2 regions of the Aminobacter aminovorans genome follow, and region 1 is predicted to be linked to the other one. Evidence: riboswitches for the same ligand, from Rfam matches in the RefSeq annotation. Region 1 holds a riboswitch; the other holds the start of a gene.
The links. A riboswitch is a leader RNA that binds a small molecule or an ion and turns the genes downstream of it on or off. The one in region 1 is predicted to bind glycine.
Positions count from the first base shown of each region.

Region 1 (3,404 bases):
CCGAATTGACGAGCGCCGGGTCGGATGAGAGCGTTGCATTGGCTTCGGTGATGTCGCCGTCGATCGGCGCATAGACGTCCGAGGCGGCCTTGACCGACTCGACGACCACGGCGACGTCGCCCTTGGCGAGCTTGCGGCCGGCTTCCGGCAGGTCGACGAAGACCAGGTCGCCAAGCTGTTCCTGGGCGTAGTCGGTAATGCCGACGGTAGCGATGTCGCCTTCAACGCGGATCCACTCGTGGTCTTCGGTGAAATAGGTCTTGGTCATGGAAATTATCCTTTGCGGTAGCGATGCTGCGTGAAGGGAAGAGAATGGACGTCGACGGGGACCTTGGTACCGCGGACGTCGGCGAAGACACGGGTGCCGGCCTTGGCCAGCGACGCGGAGACATAGCCCATGGCGACCGGGAAGCCGGCCGACGGGCCAAAGCCGCCCGAGGTGACGCGGCCGATCAGCTTGCCGTCGGCATCGAACAACTCAGCGCCGGCGCGCACCGGCTGGCGGCCTTCAGGCTTCAGGCCGACGCGCTTTTCAACAGCACCGTCGGCGAGGATCGCGGCAAGTGCCGCGCGGCCGATAAAGCCGCCGTCTGCGCGCAGGTCCTTGGGGATCGCCCACATCAGGCCGGCACTTGCAGGGTCGTTGTCGGGGGTGATGTCGTTGCCATGCAGGCAGAGCCCGGCTTCGAGGCGCAGGCTGTCGCGGGCGGCAAGGCCGATCCACATGGCGCGCTCGTCTGCCAGAATCTTGCCCAGCAGTTCGCGTGCGTCGGCCTCCGGCAGGCCGATCTCGAAACCGTCCTCTCCGGTGTAGCCCGAGCGGCTCATGAACCAGTTTGCGCGAGGTTCGAAGCCCTGCATGAAGAGCAGTTCATCGGTGGCGATACCGGCCTTGCCAAGCACTGCGGCTGCTTCCGGACCCTGGATCGCGATGAAAACGCGGTCGAGCGGCTCGATGGTCGCGTCGAAATCCGTGGCGAGCGCGCGCAGATGCGCCTCGTCGGTTACGGCGTTGCCGGCGTTGGCCACCACCATGAAGCGCTCATCGCCGAGGCGGGTGATGATCAGGTCGTCGATGATGCCGGCGGTCTCGGTCAGGAAGAAGGTGTACTTCGACTGCCTGATATCGAGCGCGCGCGCATCGAGCGGGCAGGCACGGTTGATGAGGTCGGCGGCCCCCGATCCCGTGACCAGGAACAGCTTCATATGGGAGATGTCGAACAGGCCGACATGCTCGCGGGTGTGAAGGTGCTCCTTCATCACGCCGGCGGGATAGGTCAGCGGCATGTTCCACCCGGCGAATGCGCCAAAGCGCGCGCCAGCAGCGGTATGCAGATCTGCAAGGGGTAGTCGATTTGTATGGTCGCCCGTCATGTCTTCTCCAGAGTCGCACGTGTCCAGCCGCTGTGGCGGCCATTCCGTGCCCCTCTGTCTGAAGCCTGAGAGACTCGCGCTCCGGAACTCTGTCGGCAGCGCTTACACCTTCGGCGCGGGACCAGGTCCCGACTTTCCAGAGTGTCCTTCCTGTTTACGGTTCTTTTGCCTGAGAGATTTCGGGCGATTTCCCCTTCGGCGTCAGCTTTCGCTGCTCTCTCCCGCAAACAGGTGGAGCCCGCAAAGGCCCCAGACGAGTCGTCAATATCCCACCGACGACACTTTGTCACCTGTCCGCGCAGTGCTTATTCACCGGATGGATAGTCCCAACCAATACTTCCGGGTGGTCCGCCTCAGGTCCCGGCACTTTGCAGCTTGCGGAGGTCGCGCTCGAGCTGGCCAATCAGATTGCCGGTCTGGCGGTGCAACCGTCGCAGTCGTTCCATCTGCAGCGAGACCGACGCAGCGGACAGGTCGTCTTCGTGCGGAGCGGGACCGACGCCGTGCAGGATCCAGGAAATGCTGGTGGCGAGTAGGCCTGCCAGCTTGGCTATGCGATGTGCGCCGGGCTCGGAGCGGTCGCGCTCCCAGGCGCTGATTGTGGCGGTCTTGACCCCAAGGCGCCAGGCAAGTTCGGAAGCGCTCAAGCCGCTCGCTTCGCGGGCCCGTGACAGGCGTCCGCCAATGGTGTCGAGATCGGGCGACTGTTCATAGATATTCGTGGTGTCGGACACCAGAAGGGCCTCCTGTCGTGTGTTGGATTGGGCCGCAAGCTGTCTGGCGGCAGGGGGGCGAGCATCGGCCAGCGAGCCCAGATGTGCAATCGCAAGATCCGGAAATTCGGCCAAGCTACTGAAAAGATGTGATCATAAATGGCGCTGACGGCTTTCGGTCAGATGCCGCCATACCAGTCGTAGCCGCGGTCTTCCCAATAGCCGCCCTTGCCGAGGCCCATCGCATCGAAGCCGTCGACCAGTTCGATCTTGTGGATGTATTTCGGCATCTTGTAGCCGAGCTGTCGTTCGACACGCACCCTAAGCGGTGCGCCGTTTTCGACCGGCAGCGGCATGCCGTTCATGCCATAGGCGAGGATCGTCTGCGGGTGTCGCGCGTCGACCAGGTCGATCGAGCCGTAATATTTGACTTCGCCCGACAAGCTGCGCTCGATCGTGTCGAGGCAGTGGAACACCACATAGCGTGCATTGGCCTTGACCACGGCGGCGTCGAGCACCAGCGCCATCGGCACGCCTGTCCATTTGGCGATGCAGCTCCAGCCCTCGACGCAATCATGGCGCGTGATCTGGGTGCGGGACGGCATGTTCATCAGTTGCTGGCGCGATATCGACAACGGCTTTTCGACCAGCCCTGTCACTTCCAGCCGCCAGTCGGCGAAATCGCCCGCCTGAAGGGCCTTGTAGACACCGTCATCGGGCGCGGTGATGCCGTTGGGACGTTGCGGCTGGCGAATGTCCGATTCGGTGAATTCCTGGGCCAGCGAGTCGCGGCCGGCGAGCAGCCGCTGGACGCGGTAGGTCAGGTCGTTGGCGCCCTCGAGGACATTGCGCACGCCATTGTCGCGATCGGCGAGAAAGTCGAAGGCGTCGCAACCTGAGAGCGCGAGCGTCGATGCACCGAGCGTAGCTGTGGTGAGGAAGCGCCGGCGGTTGAGCTGGAACTTGGGCATCTCAGGCGCTCCCTTCGCGAGGGTCGCCTTGCGGCGGATCGGTGCGATACCAGCCGGTGACGATCGAGCGCAGTTCGTTTATCGGGCCAGCCGCGAGGATCATCAGCATGTGGATGACGAAGAAGCCGACAAGCAGCACCATGGTGACGAAATGGATGGTGCGCGCGGTCTGGCGTCCTCCAAGCAGGTCGGCGAGGAAGGGCGCGGCCGCATTTATGCTTGGCGACATGGCGAGGCCGGTGATGATCATCAGCGGCAGAAGCACGAACAGCACGCCGCCATAAGCCAGCTTCTGCAGCGTGTTGTAGTCACGGCTATGGTGGAACCTCAGCCTGGCGTGGTCGGC
Region 1 is NZ_UFSM01000001.1:3,411,518-3,414,921, reverse strand. Features, by position in the region: gene gcvH (glycine cleavage system protein GcvH) at 1-268, opposite strand, end outside; gene gcvT (glycine cleavage system aminomethyltransferase GcvT) at 274-1,374, opposite strand; glycine riboswitch at 1,522-1,608, opposite strand; gene DY201_RS16805 (helix-turn-helix domain-containing protein) at 1,728-2,108, opposite strand; gene DY201_RS16800 (molybdopterin-binding protein) at 2,267-3,058, opposite strand; gene DY201_RS16795 (cytochrome b/b6 domain-containing protein) at 3,060-3,404, opposite strand, start outside.

Region 2 (3,404 bases), on a different contig from region 1:
CCATGCTGGGCATCTGCCCTGGCTTCGTCGACAGTCACGTGCATCTGTCCGAGACCCTTTCCCGCGCGGTCTTCCCTGACAATCTCAACACCCGCGCCTGGGTGTTCCACTGGGCCAAGCCCTTCTACGCCCACATAACGGAGGAAGACGAATACTGGGGCGCGCTGCTCGGCATCACCGAGATGCTGCGCTGCGGCACCACCTGCTTCCTCGACATGGGCTCGCAATACGATCCCGGCATCGTCATCCGCGCCATGGACAAGACCGGCATCCGCGGCATCACCGGCCGCCACGCCGCCGACAATCGCCCGTCGGAGTTGCCGCGCGGCTGGACCGAGGAGATGGCCGAGCATCATTTCTTCCCCGATGCGCAAACGGCGCTGAAGGTGCTCGAGGAAAACGTGCTGCGCTACAACAACACGCTCGACGGTCGTGCCCGTTGCTGGGTCAACATCGAGGGCAAGGAGCCCTGCAGTCTCGAACTGCATGTCGGTGCCGTGGCGCTGGCCGAGAAGCTGGGCGTCGGCACGACCTACCACCTGGCGACCTCCATCGAGGAGGCCAAGGTCTGCGAAAGCAAATATGGCTGCTGGCCGATCACCCGCGTCGACAATGCCGGCGGCATCCGCAAGAACCTGGTCATCGCCCACGGCGCGGCCGTGTCGGACGAGGAGGTCAAGCTTCTGGCCGAACGCGGCGCCAGCGTCGCCTTCTGCCCGTGCTCGTCATTCAAGCTCGGCAAGGGCGCGACGTCGATCGGCAAATACCCCGAGATGGTCAGGGCCGGCGTCAAGGTCGGCCTCGGCACCGACGGTGTCTCGGCCGCCGGCAACATGAACCTGATGCGGCAGATGCTTGTCGTTGCCGGCATGTTCAAGGACGCGCGGCTGAAGCCCGACATCTTCACTGCCCGCGATGCGCTGCGTGCCGCCACCATCGAGGGCGCGCGCGCCCTGATGTGGGACGACGAGATCGGCTCGCTGGAGATCGGCAAGAAGGCCGACTTCATCCTGTTCGATCTCGACCATGTCGAGTGGACGCCGTTCTACGATCCGCTGCAGGCGCTGGTGTTCTCGGCCTCGACGGCCTCGATCACCCAGACCTGGGTCGACGGCAAGGCGGTCTATGTCGACGGCAAGGTGCAGGGTGTCGACGAGGCGGGCATACGCCGCAAGGCGCGCGAACTGGCAGCCGCCGCCGTGGTGCGCGCTGGCCTGCACGAGGAAGACGTCGAGACGACCACGACGCTGTACGACGAAGGCAACTGAGGGCTGGACCCTGCCGCGTCTCGCGTTGCGGAAGGGTGCGCCACCAGCTATGAAGACATGCGTTCAAGAGGCTGCATGGGAGAGATCGGCCGCTGCGAGATGACACCGGCCGACGCCGACGGAGCAACCCCCCAGGAAACTCTCAGGCAAAAGTGACCATGCAGTTGAACGATCTGGAGAGAGGCGCCTCGAGCGTCCACCGAAGGGGAAAGCCGCACCGGCAAGGCCGGCGCGGTTAAGCTCTCAGGTACAGCGACAGATTGGGGAAAACAGCGGGTTCCGGCCCGCACCCAACTTTGTTCGCGGAGAGTGAAATGCCCCATATTGCCGTTATCGGCGCCGGTATCACCGGCGTCACCACTGCCTATGCCCTTCTGGAGCGCGGCTACACCGTCACTGTCGTCGATCGCCAGCGTTATGCCGCGATGGAAACGTCGTTTGCCAATGGCGGCCAGCTGTCGGCCAGCAACGCCGAGGTCTGGAACCACTGGTCGACCTTGCTCAAGGGCATCAAGTGGATGCTGCGCAGTGATGCGCCGCTGCTGATGAACCCCCGGCCAACCTGGCACAAATATGCCTGGCTGGCTGAGTTCGTCTCAAACATCGCACATTACCGCGACAACACGGTGGAGACGACGCGGCTGGCGATTGCCGCGCGCAAGCACCTGTTTGCGATTGCTGAGCGCGAGAACATCGACTTCGACCATGTCCGTCGCGGCATCCTCCATTTCTACTGGGACAGACCGAGTTTCCAGCACGCGCTGAAGGTCAATGCGATGCTGGTCGAGGGCGGTCTCGACCGCCGGCCGGTGACGGCTGAGGAGGTGAAGTCGATCGAGCCGACGTTGAATGGCGATTTTCATGGCGGCTTCTATACGCCGTCGGACTCGACCGGCGACATCCACAAGTTCACCTTCGGCCTCGCCAACGCCTGCGAGCGGCGCGGTGCGCGCTTCGTCTTCGACGCCAATGTCGACCGTATCGCCCGGGATGGCATGTTCTGCATCGGCTACACGACCGACGGTGCTGACGGCCAGCCCGACTATAGGGTCGTCGAGGCCGACGGCATCGTCATCTGCGCCGGTTCCGCCAGCCGCCATTTCGCAGCGATGCTCGGCGACCGGGTCAATGTCTACCCGGTCAAGGGCTATTCCATCACCGTGCATCTCGACGACGAGCGCAGCCAGGCTGCTGCACCATGGGTCAGCCTGCTCGACGATCGCGCCAAGATCGTCACCAGCCGCCTTGGCGCCGGGCGCTTCCGGGTTGCCGGCACCGCCGAGTTCAACGGCATGAATCGCGACATCCGCGATGACCGCGTCAGGCCGCTGGTCGACTGGACACGCATGCTGTTCCCGGATGTCGACACCAACAGGGTCGTGCCCTGGGCAGGTCTCAGGCCGATGATGCCGAACATGATGCCGAGGGTCGGCAAGGGCCGTCAGCCCGGCGTGTTCTACAATACCGGCCATGGTCATCTCGGCTGGACGCTGTCGGCGGCAACGGCCCAGATGGTCGTGGAGACCATTTCGGGCGAGTTCCGCACCGACGCTGCACTTGCAGCCTGACCGGGAGTTATGACGATGAACATGATGAACCGGATTGACGACAGTGTCTTCGTCCATGGCCTTTCTGTTGCGCGCGTGCTCCACGACTTCGTGGTCTCGGAGGCTCTGCCGGGGACGGGTGTGGATGCGGATGCGTTCTGGGAGGGTTTTGCCGCAATCGTGCATGATCTGGCGCCGAAGAACCGGGCGCTGTTGGAAAAGCGCGACGACTTCCAGCTCAAGCTCGATGCCTGGTACCGCAAGCACGGCGCCCCGCACGACATGGCCGCCTACAAGGCGTTCCTGAGCGAGATCGGTTATCTGGTCCCCGAGGGGCCAGCCTTTGCGGTGACAACCGAGAATGTCGATCCGGAGATCGCCACCGTCGCCGGGCCGCAGCTTGTCGTGCCGGTGATGAATGCGCGTTATGCGCTGAACGCCGCCAATGCGCGCTGGGGTTCGCTCTATGACGCGCTCTACGGCACCGATGCGATCCCGGATGCCGACGGCGCCGAGAAGACCAAGGGCTACAATCCCAAGCGTGGCCAAAAGGTCATTGCCTGGGCCAAGGCGTTCCTCGATCAGTCGG
Region 2 is NZ_UFSM01000004.1:35,722-39,125, forward strand. Features, by position in the region: gene DY201_RS27785 (amidohydrolase family protein) at 1-1,268, shown strand, start outside; glycine riboswitch at 1,335-1,437, shown strand; gene DY201_RS27790 (D-amino acid dehydrogenase) at 1,583-2,836, shown strand; gene DY201_RS27795 (malate synthase G) at 2,846-3,404, shown strand, end outside.
Region 2: it holds a riboswitch for glycine, as region 1 does, so the genes downstream of both, DY201_RS27790 (D-amino acid dehydrogenase) here and gcvT (glycine cleavage system aminomethyltransferase GcvT) in region 1, are expected to answer to the same signal.